Linked DNA regions of Pokkaliibacter sp. MBI-7. The protein of the gene in region 1 interacts with the protein of each later gene in a pairwise test. Links are inferred from orthologs where the notes say so. Each region holds a gene or a part of one and is shown on either strand. Other genes may lie near its edges. The genes, in order: uvrA and uvrB.

Region 1 (9,633 bases):
TGTCTTCTGTCTTCTGTCTTCTGTCTTCTGTCTTCTGTCTTCTGTCTTCTGTCTTCTGTCTTCTGTCTTCTGTCTTCTGTCTTCTGTCTTCTGTCTTCTGTCTTCTGTCTTCTGTCTTCTGTCGATTTCAAATAGAAAACCCTGCGGTTGCCGGGCTTTCTATTACTACGATATTTACAGTGCAGAAGTTGGAGGACCAGTTAGTCTTCAATAACCAGCTGACGTTCTCGGTTGCCTTTTTCCAGCAAGGGTTTAAGGAAATGTCCCGTGTGGGATTGTGGATTCTCCGCAACCTGTTCCGGTGTGCCGGTGGCAATAATCTGGCCGCCACGGCTACCGCCTTCTGGGCCCAGATCGACCAGCCAGTCTGCGGTTTTAATCACGTCCAGATTATGCTCAATGACCACTACTGTGTTGCCGTGATCACGCAGTCTGTGCAGCACATTCAGAAGTTGCTGAATGTCATAGAAATGCAGACCGGTCGTTGGCTCATCCAGAATATACAGTGTCTTGCCGGTATCTCGTTTGGATAGCTCCTTCGCGAGTTTGACGCGTTGTGCTTCACCTCCGGATAACGTTGTTGCGCTCTGGCCCAGTCGTATGTAGGACAGGCCCACATCCATGAGTGTTTGCAGCTTACGTGCAATCATTGGCACTGCAGAGAAGAAACTCAGTGCATCTTCTACGGTCATTTCAAGAACTTCAGTGATGCTCTTGCCTTTGTAGGTGACTTCCAGTGTCTCGCGGTTGTAACGTTTTCCTTTGCAGATATCACAGGGGACATAAATGTCAGGAAGGAAGTGCATTTCTACTTTGATGACACCGTCCCCCTGGCATGCTTCACAGCGTCCGCCTTTGACGTTAAAGCTGAAGCGTCCTGGTTTGTAACCGCGTGAACGGGCCTCCTGGGTGCCAGAAAATAGCTCGCGAATGGGAGTAAAGATACCGGTGTAGGTTGCTGGGTTGGAGCGAGGAGTACGGCCTATGGGGCTTTGATCGATGTCTACGACCTTGTCGAACTGCTCCATGCCCTTCATTTTTTTGTAGGGTGAAGGTTCAAGCGTTGTTGCGCCATTGAGCGCGGCTGCGGCCAGAGGGTAGAGCGTGGTGTTTATCAGCGTGGATTTGCCAGAGCCGGAAACGCCAGTCACGCAGGTAAATAGACCTACAGGTATGCAGAGGTCGACATTCTGCAGGTTATTGCCGCTGGCTCCCTGAATTTCCAGCACGCACTTGCTGTCAAAGGGCGTGCGATTCTCAGGTACTGCGATGCACTTCTTCCCGCTTAGGTACTGACCTGTAAGCGAGTTTGGATTGGCCATGACTTCTGCTGGCGTACCTTGGGCAGTAATGGTGCCACCGTGCACTCCGGCACCGGGGCCGATGTCCAGTACATGGTCTGCAAGGCGGATAGCGTCTTCATCATGTTCAACTACGATGACGGTATTTCCTAGGTCACGTAAATGCGTCAGGGTCTGGAGCAGGCGGTCATTGTCACGCTGGTGCAAGCCTATAGAGGGCTCGTCAAGGATATACATGACGCCCACCAGTCCCGCACCTATCTGGCTGGCCAGACGAATGCGCTGAGCTTCTCCGCCAGACAAGGTGTCAGCACTACGCTCTATCGTCAGGTAATCCAGGCCGACGTTCACCAGAAAGCTCAGACGAGCGCGAATTTCTTTCAGGATTTTGTCCGCGATTTCGCCTCGTTTGCCATCCAGTTTCAGCTCGCTGAAGTAGTCGAAACAATCTCCTACCGGCAGGCTGGTGATGGAAGGCAGATTTTTTCCTTCAATGAAGACATGCCTTGCTTCTTTGCGCAGGCGCGTACCAGTACAGGAGGGGCATTTAGTATTGGTGAGATATTGTGACAGCTCGTCCCTGACCTGCTGTGAGTCTGTTTCGCGATAACGGCGCTCCATGTTGGGTAAGACGCCCTCAAACGGATGAGCACGGCTGATTTGCAAACCTCGGTCACTGCTGTAGTTGAACTGCACTGCTTCCTGACCGGTGCCATAAAGGACCGCATTCTTCTGGGGAGGCGACAGCTCCCTGAACGCGGTATTTACGTCAAAGCCATAGTGCTCCGCTACGGCCTTTAACAGCTGAAAGTAGTATACGCTGCGGCGATCCCAGCCTTTGATCGCGCCTTCTGCAAGAGATAGATCGTCAGAGACCAGTACACGTTTCGGGTCAAAAAACTGTTTTACACCCAGTCCGTCACAGGTCTGACAGGCGCCGTGGGGATTGTTAAAGGAAAACAGCCGGGGCTCCAGTTCGCTGATACTGTAACCGCATTCAGGACAGGCGAAGCGGGCGGAGAAAACCAGTTCGGCGCGCTGTTCTTCATCCATAAAGGCGATCTTGGCAATGCCGTCACTCAGTTGTAGTGCGGTTTCAAAAGACTCTGCCAGACGTAGCTGGATATCGCTACGTACCTTAAAGCGATCAACCACCACCTCGATCGTGTGTTTACGTTTCTTGTCGAGTTCCGGCGTGTCGTCCAGTTCGTAGATCTGGCCATCGATGCGAGCACGGACAAAGCCTTGTGCACGCAGGTTCTGCAGAATGTTTTGATGTTCACCTTTACGTCCCTGAATGACCGGCGCTAGCAGCATCAGGCGGCAGCCTTCCTCCAGCCCCAGCACCTGATCCACCATCTGACTGACGGTTTGTGCCTCCAGTGGCAGATCATGATCGGGGCAGCGCGGCTGGCCCACTCTGGCATACAGCAGGCGCAGGTAGTCATAAATTTCAGTGATGGTGCCGACGGTTGAGCGCGGGTTATGGGAGGTGGATTTCTGCTCAATGGAAATGGCAGGGGATAAGCCTTCAATATGATCGACATCGGGCTTTTCCATCATCGACAGAAACTGTCGAGCATAGGTCGACAGCGACTCGACATAGCGGCGCTGGCCCTCGGCATAGAGCGTATCGAAAGCCAGCGAGGATTTACCGGAACCGGACAGACCGGTAATGACGATCAGTTTGTCCCGGGGTAGATCGACATCGATGTTTTTGAGGTTATGGGTACGGGCACCGCGTACCAGAATAGTGTCCATCAGGGGCTCCACAGCAGAGGGGGCAGAACGGACGACCCGAAAGTCGAAAAGCGAATTATAGTGGTGCCCTGCCTCAGTCTAAACCCTGTAACCCATCGTGATTATCTATCAGAATCGCTGACTTGATACTGTCCGTTTATCCAGCACTGTATAACCTGCCAGTTATTGTCCAGGCACACCATGCTGGCCTGATATCCAGGTCGTAAATAGCCCAGTTGATGGCTGACTCGCAAATACTGGGCGGGATTACGTGAGGCCATTTGCAGTACAGCGGTTTCGTCACCCAGACCATATTGCAGTGCATTGCGCACCGCGCTGGCCATATCCAGATCAGAACCCGCCAGTGTGCCATCCAGTGTCGTGACCTTACCGTTATCGTTGAGCACTGCTTTGCCAAGGAAATCCAACTCGCGCTGACCATAGCCAACACTGTGGATGGCATCGGTCACCAGCATGATCTTGTCGCTACCTTTGGCTCGTATTGCTGTGCGCATCACCGCGGGATGAATGTGATAGCCATCGACGATCATGCCGCACCAGCTGTCTCTGTCATCCAGTGCCGCTCCCACCACACCCGGTTCGCGACTGGTAAGTGGGCTCATGGCATTGAACAGATGAGTAAAACCGCTCACTCCCTGCGCCAGCGCCTGCTGAATCTGTGCGTAGCTGGCCGCAGTATGGCCGGCACTGACGCGTACGCCCTGTGCTGCCAGCATCTGAATAAAGCCTGCTGGGGCGAGTTCCGGAGCAAGGGTGACCAGTACCTTGCCCTCATCTGGGAGTTTTAGCAGAGGGGCAAAGAACTCGGGATTGGCCGGGCGAATCTTGCTTTCATGATGCACTCCCTTGCGCAATGGATTGAGATAGGGCCCCTCGTAGTGTACGCCGAGGATACCCGCAATCTGCTGCGGACCAAGGGCCTGACAGATCGCCTGATGCGCACACTGCATGACGTCATCATCATCAGTAATCAGGGTGGGTAATAGCGCCACCGTGCCGAACTGGCTGTGTGCTTTGACGATGGCCGCCAGCGCTTCGGCATTGGGCTGGTGATTGAACAGTACACCTCCGCCACCATTGACGTGGATATCAATAAAACCCGGTGCGATGAGGCCTGTACTGTCCTGCTTAGACAGATGCGCGTGCTGTCTGGTGGAGTAAGGCGCGATGGTACTGATACGCCCATGCTCGATACTGATGAGTTGTTCGGTAAGCCAGTGCTCACCATCAAACAATCGTTCAGCGTATAGGTGCTGTGTGGCAGAGGTGCGAGACAAGGCTGAATGCGTCATGGGTGATATCCAAGTTGCTGACGGGCCATCAGGATGGCGCCCGCCAGAGCATCGGCTTGTGGTGTGGCGAGATAAGTCAGAAGTGAGGGGGGCAGCCAGGGCTGTACGGCCTCGGCAAGGCCTCCCATCAGTGCCACCTGCTGGCAGCCGGTGTGTAGCAGCTGCCTGACAAAACGCTCAATCCATTCCACCTGATGCTGAATGAGTTCCAGTGCCAGAGGGTCGCGCTGCCGGGCTGCAGCATAAATCCACGGTGCGAAACTGGCGTAGTCGCGAGGCAGGGCGTGATTTTGCCAGGTGACAAAGTTTTCCCGCTGTTGCCTGAAGTGCTCAGCGACCTGCTCGGCCAGAGGAGAGCTGGGCTGCATATAATCCAGTGCTGCCAGTGCATGACTGACCAGATGCAGTCCCAGCCATGCGCCGCTGGCCTGGTCGGAGATTGGAAAGCCCCAGCCTCCGAACAGATGAAAGCGCTGTGTCACAAAGCTGACCGCGCAACTGCCGGTGCCCAGAATGACAATACCGCCTTCTCCGCCGTTGAAGGCGCCGAGGCAGGCGGTATGGGCATCGGTCAGCAGACAGGTTTCCCCGAAAGGATGCGGCTGACTAAGGATCAGCTGACGCTCGTAGCTCTGGTTGGTACCAGCCAGGCCAAGACCCAGCCGCACATGCTGCATGTCATCGCTACTGAGCTGACCTTGCCGACAGGCTTCCAGACAGGTCTGCATAATGTTATCCCAGGCCTGACGAATGCCTGTGCGTGGATTGGCGGTGCCGCCACGACTTTCGCCCAGGATACGGCCGTGCCTGTCCTCCAGGCGAGCGCGGCAGCTGGTGCCGCCGCCGTCGACCCCCAGCAGGAAATGGATGCTCATCTCTGCCTCCTTGTTACCTACATGCCGAGTTGGCTGCGTTGCTGTTCACACCACAGGTAATAGTCGCGCAGCTGCAGCTGTGAGGCGGCGGCTTCGTCGATCAGTACGATGGCATGTTCATGCATCTGCAGACTGGAGGCAGGGGTAAAGGCGCTGAGTGGGCCTTCAACTGTACGCTGAACCGCCTCGGCCTTGGCTTCGCCGGAGGCCAGCAGTAGTACCTGACGGCTCTGCAGGATGGTGGCGATGCCCATGGTGATGGCCAGACAGGGCTGGAATTCATCGTCACGGAAAAAGCGCCTGTTGGCTTCCAGTGTGGTGGGAGTCAGCGTCTTGATGCGGGTGTGCGAACTGAGGCTGGAGCCTGGCTCATTGAAACCAATATGGCCATTGTGGCCAATTCCCAGAATCTGCAGGTCTATCCCGCCAGCGGCGCCAATCGCCTGTTCATAGGCCTGACAGCTGCTCAGCGGCTCGGACATGCCATCAGGTACGTGCGTCTGTTCCGGCATGATATCGATATGGTCGAAGAGCTGTTGCTGCATGAAGTAACGATAACTTTGTGGATGCTCGCTGCTCAGGCCGATGTATTCATCCAGATTGAAGCTGGCTGCCCTGGCAAAGCTGACTTGCTGCTGCTGATAACGGCTGATCAGCTCACGATATAGCGCTACCGGGGTGCTGCCGGTGGCCAGCCCGAGCACAGAGTCGGGTTTGCGCTGGAGTTGCTGGCAGACAATATCCGCAGCCTTGCTGGCAATCTGATCACTGGGGGCAATGACAACACGCATGACGGTGAATCTTCCATTGGTACTGGGTTGAGTGGTGTTGTTTTGAATACCACTTGGATACCAATATTAATCGCCAAAAACGACTCTCTGTCAAACTTTGTCCAAAATAGAAAAAGAATTTAAGGTTTGCTTGCAAAATGATCAGTAGTGGTATTAATTTGGTCTAGATGCTTAGGCGTTGACTGAGACAAATCTGGATAACAACAAGACCATCCACACAACCTGAATGCAGTGAGAGAGCGGATATGTCTGACCTGACCAAACACCCTTTTACCCGATCATTACTGGCTTTGGCGCTGGGGGCCGCATTGAGCGGACCGGTTCTGGCCAAGGATAAGCTGGCCATTGAGAGCTGGCGTAGTGATGATGCCAATATCTGGAATGATGTCATCATTCCAGCCTTTGAAAAGTCGCATCCTGATATTGAAGTGGTATTCACACCTACTCCTCCCACCGATTACAACTCTGCCTTGCAGGCCCGTCTGCAGGCGGGCACCGCCGGTGATCTGATCGCCTGCCGCCCTTTCGATGCCTCACTGGAGCTGTACAAGAGTGGCTTCCTGGCCAGTCTGAATGACCTGCAGGGGATGGCAGCCTTCCCCGATGTGGCTAAAACGGCCTGGCAGACCGATGATGGCAAAGATCAATTCTGTTTACCGATGGCATCGGTGATTCATGGCTTCATCTACAACAAGGCCATCTTCAAAGAACTGAACCTGTCGGTGCCCAAAACCGAAAGCGAGTTTTTCTCGGTGCTCGACAAGATCAAAGAAGACGGACAGTACACGCCTCTGGTCATGGGCACGGCAGATCAATGGGAAGCCGCCACCATGGGCTTCCAGAACATCGGGCCTAACTACTGGAAAGGGGAGGAGGGTCGCAAGGCGCTGATTGATGGCAGTGCCAAGTTTACCGATGAACCTTACGTCAAAACCTTTGATGAGCTGGCTAAGTGGAAACCTTATCTGCGTCGCGGTTTTGAGTCACTTAAGTATGCGGATGCACAGAACCTGTTCTCTCTTGGTCGTGGTGCCATTTATCCGGCAGGTTCATGGGATATTCAGACCTTTAACACCCAGGCTGACTTTGAATTTGGCGCCTTTATGCCACCGGTGCCAGATGGTCAGGGCACCTGCTACATCAGTGACCACACTGACATCGGTATGGGCATCAACAGCAAGAGCGCTCACCCTGAAGCGGCGAAGGCTTTCCTGAACTGGATGGCCAGCGAAGAGTTCGCCACCTTGTTTGCCAATGCGGTGCCTGGCTTCTTCCCGCTGTCGAACTATCAGGTCAGCATCAAGGATCCGGTGGCTCAGGAGTTTGTCAGCTGGCGCAAACAGTGCAAAACCACCATTCGTAACTCCTACCAGATCCTTTCCCGCGGCACGCCCAACCTCGAAAACGAGTTGTGGAACGTCAGTGCCCAGGTGATCAACGGCACCCTGACGCCCGAACAGGCCGGAGCACAGCTCGAAACCGGTCTGAGCAAGTGGTATGCCCCTCACCAGAAATAATCCATAGCGATATGGGTCGGGCTGGTGTTCTGCTGGCTTGTTGCTGAGCTGGCTGGCAGGGTACGACATGCACTTTGCCGTACCCTGTGTCGTCGGCGGAAACGCTCCGCAGCCCACCACGTTCGTCCCGAGGTACAGTTTGATGAAGCACTCTGAACGTCGCCCTTTCCCGTGGCATATTCTGTTTTTCCTGCTGCCGGGACTTGCGATTTATCTGGTGTTCAGCGTTTATCCACTGCTGGATACCCTGCGTATGAGTTTCTACGGAGACGCGGCCGATGGTGGTCACGCCTTTGTGGGGCTGCGCAATTTTGTCACCCTGCTGACGGACAGCACCTGGTCCGATGCGTTCTGGAATGCCCTGAAGAATAACTTCGAGTTCTTCTTCATCCATATGCTGCTGCAGAATCCTATCGGGCTGCTGCTGGCCGTGTTGCTGAGCCTGCCCAAGCTGCGTCTGCGCAACACCTACCGCACCCTGATCTTTATGCCGACCATGCTGTCAGTGGTCATCATCGGTTTTATCTGGCAGCTGATCCTCAGCCCGATCTGGGGCATTGCCGAGAACTTCATGTATGGCATCGGCCTTGGCAATCATTTCGACAGCTGGCTGGGGAAGGAAGGTACGGCACTGATTACCCTCGGGCTGATTTCGGTCTGGCAGTTTGTTGGTATCCCGATGATGCTGATCTACGCCTCGCTGCTGAATATTCCCGATGAAATTGTCGATGCCAGTGTGGTGGACGGCGCCAATCCGCTGCAGACCTTCTTTTACGTCAAACTGCCACTGATTCTGCCGACCATCGCCATGGTGTCGATTCTCACCTTTGTCGCCAACTTCAACGCTTTTGAGCTGATCTATGCCGTGAAGGGGGCGCTGGCCGGGCCGAATTTCTCCACCGACATCATGGGAACGCTGTTCTATCGCACCTTCTTTGGCTTCCAGCTGCAGCAGGGCAGCCCCACCATGGGGGCCGCCGTGGCCACGCTGATGTTCCTGATCATCCTCGCCGGAGTCATGGTCTTCCTGCTGGTGGTGCAGCGCCGTATTAACCGATTCCAGTTGTAAGGGGGCAGCATGAAAGCACTCTTTTTCGATCGCTCACAGCCTGCCTCAGGCGGGTGGCAGCGTGGCGCCCAGACCGGCAAGGCGCTGGCTGTGCATGCGGTACTGCTGACCTATACCGTGATTGCGCTGTTTCCTATTCTGCTGGTGCTGATCAACTCACTGAAGAGCCGCAAGGCGATCTTCCGTGACCCCCTCGGCCTGCCTTCGCTGGATACGCTCAATCTGGGTGGTTTTGAACAGGTATTACTGCGCTCAGACTTTGGCCTCTATGCCTGTAACAGTCTGGTAGTGACCATTCTGGCAGTGGGACTGGTGCTGTTGCTGGGGGCGATGGCCGCCTGGGCGCTGACGGAATACCGCTTCCGCGGCAATCTGCTGCTGGCCTTCCTGTTTGCCATGGGCATCATGATTCCGATTCGTCTGGGCACGGTCAGTATTCTCAACCTGATGGTGCAGCTGCATCTGGTCAACACGCTGACCGCGCTGGTACTGGTCTACATTGCCCAGGGGTTACCGCTGGCGGTGTATATCCTTTCGGAGTTTATCCGCACCATACCCAAGGAGCTGAAAGAGGCGGCCCGCTGTGATGGCATCAGTGAATACAAGATCTTCTTTGCGGTGATCCTGCCGCTGCTGCGCCCAGCCATGGCGACAGTGGCCGTGTTCACCATGATCCCGATCTGGAACGACCTGTGGTTCCCGCTGATTCTCGCTCCGGGTGAGGAAAGCCGCACCATTACGCTGGGCGTCCAGCAGTTCGTCGGGCAGTACGTAACAGACTGGAATGCGGTGCTGTCATCCCTCACCCTGGCCATTGTCCCGGTGCTGGTGTTGTACCTGATCTTCTCGCGTCAGCTGATCCGCGGTCTGACCGCCGGAGCCGTGAAGTAAGTGACTACACGCCTGGATGAACGGGTGTGCGAGAGACAAGATCAGTTAGCGAGTGAATGTGAGGTAAACAACAAGATGGCCAAAGTACAGCTGAAGAACCTGCAGAAACGCTTTAACGAGGTTAAAGTCCTGCATG
Region 2 (9,188 bases), on another replicon or contig:
ACAACATTCCTAACAAAGAGGATTTATTTCTCGCAGCCCTACTTCAGGATATTGGCATGCTGGCACTGGATGCGATGGATGACAGCTATCAACAGATTGTCCTTGAAGCTAAAACCCATCAAGACATTTTGCGACTGGAACGCCAAACCTATAAAACTGATCACACAGAAGTAGGTCACTGGTTATTGCAGCAATGGAACTTTCCTGACCTACTCTGCAATGCCATTCAATTCAGTGACGACCTGGCGATCACTCAAGAGACCGAAGAAGTCTCACAGTTTCTTTCAATTATTGCGCTATCTGGAAGAATTGCCGATATCTGGCTACACCCCAGCATTCGCCAGGCGTCTTTTACCGCCATGATTGCCAACCAAAAACTGGTTAAGCTAACCGACAACGAATTTCAGGAAGTGATTGATTACGTCACCAGCCAAATGGAAAGCTTCGGCCAGCTATTCAATATCCAGTTATTCAGCAGCAAGCAGGCCGAGCAGATCCAGGAAACCGCATCGGAGGTATTAGCCATCCGCAACCTCACCCTACTGCGAGAGATTCGCAAGGAGAGGGAAAAGGTAGACATTCTTGAAGAGCAGAACCGCTATCTGGAAGACCAGGTAAAACGCGACCCCCTGACAGGCCTATATAATCGCCGTTATCTGGAACATATCATGGCGATTGAGTTCAGCGAAGCAGAGGCTAACGAATGGCCGCTATCACTGATATTCATGGATCTGGACAATTTCAAAGACATCAATGACCGATATGGCCACCCGACGGGCGACGAAGTATTGAAGAAGGTTTCACGCTATATGGAGCGGCAATTAAGACGCTCTGATGTAGTCGCCCGTTACGGTGGCGAAGAGTTTGTCATCCTTTTACCGAATACTCGCCAGGATGATACGGAGAGGCTGGCACTGAGGCTGAAAGACGGCATCAAGCAACTGTCCTGCATCTCCGAGCACGGGGATGCCATACACGTCAGCACCTCTGTAGGCGTTGCCTGCCATAGTAGTAAACATCCCTTTGCGGGCGCCAACGCCCTGATCGCGGCAGCTGACAAAATGCTATATGAAGCGAAAAACAGTGGTCGGGATCTGATTCGCGTTTATCAACGCCCTGAACCGCTATAACCCACAGCAACGCACTCTTCCGAAATAAAAATGGCAGCCACTGGCTTAATACCGGTCAGTTAAGCCTAATAGCTTGACCTTCTGAGCCCTGGCACTGACTCACGAAGCGGCTTCTGCGACTCACTCCCTTGACGAGCCGGGGCGCTGTCTGATCCAGAGCGGGTCAGCACCGCACCGGAAACGGCGGGAGTGGCGACTTTGCGTAAACGACGTCTCCCTCTTGAAACCATGGTCTGCTGCATGATCGCCATGGCGTTGTTTCGCCGGATGCCAGACCATCAAGGGCAAAGTCCGGCAGGTACTGACCTCGATGATCGACCCTCTGCGCTTCCCGCCCGACGACATCGTGGATCTGTACAGCCAGCGCTGGGAAATCGAACTGGGCTATCGAGAAATGAAGCAAGGCATGTTCGCAGGTCACTACACCCTGCGTAGTCAGACGCTGGACATCATTGAACAGGAACTGTGGGGCGTACTACTGGGGTACAACCTGCTGCGTTATCAAATGCTGGAAATGAGTCGTCACTGCCTTGGCATCCCCCCTGTTAGATAAGCTTCTCCGCTTGCACCTGGGCGATTCCGGGCCTCTTGAACGGAGTCTCTTTGAAGCATCCTGGCAACATCCCTCGCTACCTGGCCGAACTACAGGCTTCGGCTATGCACTACGCCCTGCCTCATCGACGTGAGGATCGCAGTTACCCGCGGGCGGTCAAGCCCAAGCCGTCCAAGTATCCGACCAGAAACAAAAATGCCAGTCAGCTTAACTGACTGGCATTAGCCACTGACTGCCATTTTTATGAAACATCAAACGTTTTAAGCAAAATACGACCAAAAAGAGTCAACAACATCACAGTGATGGTGGATTGTTTGCGCTCACAACCACACAATCAACTACACCCGGATTACGGAATCTATGGGGTAAGCTGCTATCAAAAAAGTAGCCATCCCCTTTCACTAGGACACGAGTCTCATCCGCTACAGTCAGCTCCAACTCACCCTGAATAATCACGCCACCTTCCTGCCCCTCATGAACCAGCATATCCTCACCAGTGTCTGACCCTGGGGGATAGATTTCATGCAAGACAGAGAGAGTTCGATTGGGATAGTTATAGCCCACCACTTTCAAAGCAATATTACTGTGCCCGAGATCAGGCTGCTCATCAGCACAGTAGAAATACTGACGCCGCTCTGGCACATCCAGAGTAAAGAATTCCTGCAGAGACATGGGAATACCATCAAGCACCTTCTTGAGCGAACTCACCGAAGGACTTACACGATTCTGTTCGATCAAGGAAATGGTGCTGTTTGTCACACCCGCTCGTTTAGCCAACTCACGCTGTGATAATCCTTGCTGCTTGCGCACATCCTTTAATCGTGTCCCCACATCAATACTCATCACTCTACCCTTGCCAAGTCGATTACGATTAAAGCTGTCTTTATTATGTTAAGAATATTGAACAACCCACCGTATTAAAGACATGTACGACATCATTCGCAAGGTCTTATTCACAAATATGCAACACTGGGTTAAGACAGAAGAAAAATGGCTATATACAAATATTAGGACCCAACTTCCAGTACAGGGCTCATTCATCTGCTACGCTGGAGTATTTACCATGCTGAACAAATAAAGGCATGATACATAACGTCATTGCACTCAGGGCATGTACACCAATGAATCAACTTGACCTGTTTGATGCCCCCGTCCCCAATCCTTGTGCTGGGGTCTGCGAATCCGATGCGAAAGGCTTTTGCAAAGGCTGCATGCGCACCAGAGATGAGCGCTTTAGCTGGAACAACTTCAATAACAGCGAAAAACTACAGATCATTCAACAGTGCCGTCAGCGATACCTGCGCAGAGTAAAGGCAGCACGGGCTCAGAAAACCAGGCTGCAATCCAGCATCGCCACCGAACAGCAGGATGAGCAGCTGTTCTAATCCCCTTCAAGTCATCTGCAAACATCCAAATATGAGCACAAAAAGTAAAGTTACGTTATTTTTTGATTGCTAAATATTGCAGAATTGATAGTTTACAGCAGCTGGCATTGAAGGAGTCGCCAGACTGGAAATAACACAAGGACTAAAGATGAAAGCACTAAAAGCCCTGGCAGCGGTCGCTGCCTTGACCTTCCCCCTGTTCAGCTTTGCCGCTCCCGTCAACATCAATACTGCTACCGCTGAAGAACTGGCCAAAGCCCTTAACGGTGTCGGCCAGAAAAAAGCAGAAGCAATTGTTGCATGGAGAACTGAACACGGCCCCTTTACCAGTGCGGAGCAACTAAGCGAAGTAAAGGGTATTGGCGAGGCGCTAATTGCTCGCAATAAGGACGACATTTTGCTGCAAGACACAACCAAAACAGCACAATAATCCAAGATAGAACGCATGTTGTGGAATTATGTAGTCACAACATGCTGAACCAGACCACCACCCCACATCAGCGATGCCGCCATTTCCAGGGCGCTATCGGTGCTGCATCATGCCACAGTCCCTTTTTGGCATTTCGTGCACGCTGCTCAAGTTCCAGTAAACGAGCATCATTCGTGTATTGACGATAGACCCAGGCCATTCCCCGATCAACCATAGTGGCGTTGACGTTATAACCATCCAGATAAACCAGACCCAAAAGGCGACCATACTTATCTTTCTGGTCGTACTCGACACGAACGTCTCGGTTACCCACTATTTTCTGCAGCATCGATTTGGAGGCACTGCCATAGCGCTGATCATGCTCTGGCGCATCGATGTATAGCAGACGCACCTTGAAACTTTGACCTCGATAAGACACTGCCAAGGTGTCGCCATCGTAAATATGGGTCACTTTTCCCTCAAAAGAGGAGGCATAAACTGAAGAGGTGAGGCAGATTAAGAAAAGAAGCAGAAGATATCGATCCATGACCATTTCCGTCCAAAAACCATGATTACAGTAATTGACGGTAACGACAGGAGTAAAGCAGGAGAGGATATATAAGATGTGGCTCCCCGAGCAGGACTCGAACCTGCGACCAACGGATTAACAGTCCGCTGCTCTACCGACTGAGCTATCAGGGAACGTCGGAAGGAAATACGTGCGAGAGTGGCTCCCCGAGCAGGACTCGAACCTGCGACCAACGGATTAACAGTCCGCTGCTCTACCGACTGAGCTATCAGGGAATGTCTCGGCACGGGCGCTTATAGTACGGATTCGTCGCAGAGAGTCAAGAAATAAAACAAAAAAGATAACCTCCTCAACCAGTTAGCGCACAATGCTCTTTGACTACTCACTTGCCCTTCAGACAAAGACAGCAGTAATTCGAAGACATGCAATCTGCACTCACTTAGCAATCCACTGGTTATCCGCACAGGTAGCCTGCTATGATCCGGCCTTGTATATGTAAAGGCCAGCTCTATCAAAAGAGTCTGTGTCAGGCGAATACAGTGCCAATCAACACGGACTCTTGGTGAGGTGAATAATTCCAATGAGTGAACATACTGCTGAACGTTTTCAGGTTGCCAGCAAATACGAACCCGCAGGTGATCAGCCCTCCGCCATACGCCTGCTCTCGGAAGGAATCAATGACGGGCTGGCTGCACAGACCCTGCTAGGCGTAACGGGGTCAGGTAAAACGTTCACCATTGCCAACGTCATCGCCCAGGCACAGCGACCAACGCTGGTACTGGCACACAATAAGACACTGGCAGCGCAACTCTACGGTGAGTTCAAGGAGTTTTTCCCCAAGAACGCCGTCGAGTACTTCGTTTCTTATTACGACTACTATCAACCTGAAGCCTACGTGCCATCTTCAGATACGTTTATCGAAAAAGATGCTTCGGTGAATGAGCATATTGAGCAAATGCGCCTCTCTGCTACCAAGGCCATGATGGAACGCTCCGATGCCATTGTCGTAGCGACAGTATCTGCCATCTATGGTTTGGGCGACCCGGAATCCTACTTGCAGATGATGCTGCATCTGGTGCGCGGTGATGTCATAGACCAGCGGACCATACTGCGTCGTTTGGCTGAGTTGCAATACACACGCAATGATGTGGACTTCACTCGCGGTACCTACAGAGTTCGCGGTGAGATTATTGATGTCTTCCCGGCAGAATCTGACAGCGAAGCGGTGCGCATAGAGCTGTTTGATGATGAAGTGGATTCGTTACGCTTCTTCGACCCCCTTACCGGAGAACTACTTCGCACTGTTCCTCGCGTTACCATCTATCCGAAGACTCACTATGTAACTCCGCGCGACAAGCTCCTCGGTGCGGTCGATATGATTGAAGAAGAACTGGTTGAACGACTGGAATACTTCAAAGCCAATAACAAATTGCTGGAGCTACAGCGCCTTGAGCAACGTACACGTTACGACGTGGAGATGATCAGAGAACTGGGTTACTGCAACGGTATCGAAAACTACTCTCGCTTTCTGTCCGGCAGAGGACCGGGGGAACCGCCCCCCACTCTGTTCGACTACCTCCCTGCAGAGGCGCTACTGGTCATTGATGAATCTCATGTCACCATTCCGCAGCTGGGGGCCATGTATAAAGGTGACCGCTCACGCAAGGAAACCCTGGTGGAGTACGGTTTCCGCCTGCCATCGGCCCTAGACAATCGCCCCATGCGCTTTGATGAATGGGAACGCATAGCACCACAGATGATTTTTGTCTCCGCAACACCAGGCAAGTATGAAGAAGAGCATGCTGGTCAGGTCGTTGAACAGGTGGTTCGCCCGACAGGACTGGTCGATCCGGAAATTGAGGTCCGCCCCGCCAGCACTCAGGTGGATGACCTGCTGTCCGAGATTCGTTTGCGCGTCGACCTGCATGAGAGAGTGCTGGTCACCACACTGACCAAGCGTATGGCAGAAGACCTGACCGAGTATCTGACCGAGCACGGTATCAGGGTACGCTATTTGCACTCGGATATTGATACCGTCGAACGGGTAGAAATCATTCGGGATCTGCGGTTGGGAGAGTTTGACGTCCTGGTCGGCATTAACCTGCTGCGTGAAGGCCTGGACATGCCTGAAGTCACTCTGGTTGCCATTCTGGATGCAGATAAAGAAGGTTTCCTCCGCTCCGACCGCTCATTGATCCAGACGATTGGCCGCGCAGCGCGAAACGCACGGGGCAAGGCCATTCTCTACGCCGATCGCATGACCGGCTCCATGCAACGTGCCATCGATGAAACCGAGCGCCGTCGTGCCAAGCAAGTTGCCTTCAACGAAGCGCACGGGATTACCCCCAGATCGGTATTCAAATCCGTACAGGACATATTGGAAGGCGCGGTCACTCCCGGCAAACCCGGACGTGGCCGAGGGCAACGCAAGGTGGCCGAGCCCACAGCAGACTATCAGGTGAATGTAGAGCAGATGTCGCCCAAGGAACTGGCCAAGGCCATCAGCCAGCTGGAAGAAGAAATGTACGCAGCCGCCAAAAATCTGGAATTCGAGCAGGCTGCCATGCTGCGTGATCAACTTGCCGACCTGAAACAAAAGGCATTGATCAGCTGACAGGCTCACTCAACGCCGGATACGCTCAGTGTAATCCAGGAAAATGTCCGGCGTGCTTTCCAATCCACTCAGTCGCCGCCTCTTCACTACTGAGAGAACGTCCTTCCTGCTCTTCGACTTCATGGCGGTACTGCTCGATATGACAGATCTGCTCAATCATACGTACGGCGAAGGCCGTGTTCTCATCACTGAAGCGAACACCAAGCTGATAGTGATGACTATTGATCGGTGAACTCCACACGACTTCTCCCAATGCACAGAAAGGGGGATCCTGAATGGGGATACAAATTTCTACCAGTGAACCAACTGCGATGGCCTCATCAACCATCACACTGAGCCCCCCTTCGCTGTAATTACACAACCGCTGATAACGCTCCAGCTCGCCGTCCTGATGACGGCAACTGATGGGGACACTTGAAGGATGACGAATGAACTGGCGCATAAGGCACCTCGACTACCACAGGAACTCCGTTTACCAGTTATCGACTCATGGCGTCAAAACTGTATGGAATATATTTTTTATACAGACTTTATTGTGAAATAAAACCAATCAAAGACTGCATGACAGCCGATGCCAGATATATGTCGTCATTCTGCTTTCAGACAGCTACCGGCGTTCGCCAGTGAAGCTGCGCTCACAAAGATTGACAAGTGCAATTACGAAACATGAAAAAGCCCGGCAAACCTCTGGTCTGCCGGGCCTCACGCATGGCTCTAGAGCCACTTATTAGCCGTGCAGGCGCTTGGCAATATCCGCCACACGTGCACCGTACAGACGTGCCGTTTCCAGATCTCCTGATGGGATGTCATCTGCACCTACATCAGCAGGAGACTGTACCAGTACACCAGCAGAACCACCCAGATTGTTTACGTCTGCACGTGTGGCCGCTTTGGTGTTGGAAGGAGGCAAGCCCAGGCTCACCCACAATCCACCATGCTGAGCTGCCAGTGTCTGCAAATAAATCAGGCTGACCTGTTTATCACCATTGAGACTGGCGCTGTTAGTGAAGCCGCCGAATACCTTGTCTTGCCAGCCGCGGGTAAACCACACCTTGGATGTTGCATCAGCAAACTTTTTGAATTGCCAGGGCACTGATCCCATGTACGTGGGCGCACCAAAAATAATCGCACTGGCAGCGTTCAGTGTTTCCCAGGCAGCCTCAGTGATGTCGCCCTCACTGCTCACTTCGATCAGTTCCGCGCTGGCGCCTTCAGCAACAAACTCAGCAACGCGACGGGTATGGCCGTAACCAGAAAAATAGACAACAACAGTCTTGCTCATGTTTTAACTCCTTGAGTTTGGACAACCTGCCACTGTAGAGCAGCTGGCATTAGTTCCTAATAAGAACCAAGTAACAACATGAGGATGCTATTCAGCTGATGAAGGAGAAACAAGGAGTGACACAGGAGTAAGCTGGTTACCCAGAAGTAACCAGCCTGATGTAGCGAATGACAGTTACTGTAAAACCGGCCGACCGTTCAGAGGCTGTACAGGGCGATTATTGGCATGCGGCACCGCCTCGGTCAGTGCTTTGATCTGCTCGACAGAGGCCGTCATCGGTTGTTTCATGACCAGCCAGCGCACACCTTCGCTACATGGCGGTGTCGTCAAAGAGCCACTGAAGCGGAAATATTCCTGGTTAGCTGGCAACAGTGCTTCAGGCGACAATGGCTGCGATAGCTCGATATGTGCAGCCTTACCATCACCCATGGCGCTGATAATCTTACCCAGAATGGGATTAGCAGCACCTTCGGCGAACATCACGGCAACAACGGCCAGGTTGCCATTTTTGTCTACATGCACCAGATGCCCTTCCAACGGATACGACTTGCCATCAATCAGGTTTTCCGCTGGCGTATGGAAATGAAACTGCTTCAGCTCAAAGGGCTCACCGTCTACCACGATATAACTGCCTGCGGCTGTCGCAACCTTGATAGTATGACCAAGATGTGAAATTTCCGCCTTACCAGTGGCATAGTGAAATTCAATTGGTGTCAGATGCGCCTCTGTGAACCCGGTCAGATTGACCGGTGATTGGTTCTTACCTTTGCAGAATACGTTGTCTGTGCTCAGCTCTGCCCAGCTTTCCGGACCTATATCTCCGCTATAACCCCAGTTGTTGCCTTCGGCAGCCAACGTAGATAACGGCAGTAACATCAGGCTGACAGCCAATATGGACGACTTCATGTGTGTCTCTCTTCTTACGACTTAACAGGTGGGATGCCATCCGACCTCGTCAGATGGCATCCTCCAACAGCCCGGGCTCTTCAGGGCATAACACCACTGCTGAACCTCAAGCCTTTGTTAAGTGGTAGAGACAGAGGAAAGATTTCACACATTTTGTGCACATTTGCTTCTCTGGCAGAAACAAAATCCGCCCCCTTCTCCGACACACCTGAAATAAGCCGACTGTAACTCAGAGAGCAGGCAGTACTTTCCCCCGACACTCGCCAAAACCAATAGACCCCACGCCTTCAGCATGACAACGGGCACGCAGGACAATAACATCGCCATCCTCGAGGAAAGTACGACGCTCGCCATTTACCAGCTGGAGGGCATCCTTGCCG

The links.
Region 2: the proteins of uvrA (region 1) and uvrB interact in binary tests that used the Escherichia coli proteins (3 or more experiments, as listed by UniProt). The link is inferred for Pokkaliibacter sp. MBI-7 from one-to-one orthologs.

The regions. Positions count from the first base shown.
Region 1 is NZ_JARVTG010000001.1:1,378,421-1,388,053, reverse strand. What follows is about bases 1-3,426. They hold uvrA (excinuclease ABC subunit UvrA), read right to left. Parts: upstream 3,063-3,426; coding sequence 201-3,062; downstream 1-200. Other genes in these bases: nagA (N-acetylglucosamine-6-phosphate deacetylase), read right to left, coding at 3,164-3,426. Outside these bases: more of nagA, read right to left, coding at 3,427-4,354; QCD60_RS06205 (BadF/BadG/BcrA/BcrD ATPase family protein), read right to left, coding at 4,351-5,229; nagB (glucosamine-6-phosphate deaminase), read right to left, coding at 5,247-6,020; QCD60_RS06195 (ABC transporter substrate-binding protein), read left to right, coding at 6,266-7,537; QCD60_RS06190 (sugar ABC transporter permease), read left to right, coding at 7,680-8,606; QCD60_RS06185 (carbohydrate ABC transporter permease), read left to right, coding at 8,616-9,497; sn-glycerol-3-phosphate ABC transporter ATP-binding protein UgpC, read left to right, coding at 9,573-9,633. UniProt on the Escherichia coli protein: The UvrABC repair system catalyzes the recognition and processing of DNA lesions. UvrA is an ATPase and a DNA-binding protein. A damage recognition complex composed of 2 UvrA and 2 UvrB subunits scans DNA for abnormalities.
Region 2 is NZ_JARVTG010000002.1:167,298-176,485, reverse strand. What follows is about bases 4,123-7,103. They hold uvrB (excinuclease ABC subunit UvrB), read left to right. Parts: upstream 4,123-4,586; coding sequence 4,587-6,620; downstream 6,621-7,103. Other genes in these bases: QCD60_RS20360 (PilZ domain-containing protein), read right to left, coding at 6,646-7,062. Also shown: QCD60_RS20410 (GGDEF domain-containing protein), read left to right, coding at 1-1,130; QCD60_RS20405 (transposase), read left to right, coding at 1,408-1,683; QCD60_RS20400 (hypothetical protein), read left to right, coding at 1,734-1,898; QCD60_RS20395 (cupin domain-containing protein), read right to left, coding at 1,978-2,520; QCD60_RS20390 (DUF1289 domain-containing protein), read left to right, coding at 2,766-3,068; QCD60_RS20385 (helix-hairpin-helix domain-containing protein), read left to right, coding at 3,217-3,498; QCD60_RS20380 (thermonuclease family protein), read right to left, coding at 3,566-4,024; QCD60_RS20355 (flavodoxin family protein), read right to left, coding at 7,348-7,902; QCD60_RS20350 (carbonic anhydrase family protein), read right to left, coding at 8,077-8,808; fahA (fumarylacetoacetase), read right to left, coding at 9,038-9,188. UniProt on the Escherichia coli protein: The UvrABC repair system catalyzes the recognition and processing of DNA lesions. A damage recognition complex composed of 2 UvrA and 2 UvrB subunits scans DNA for abnormalities.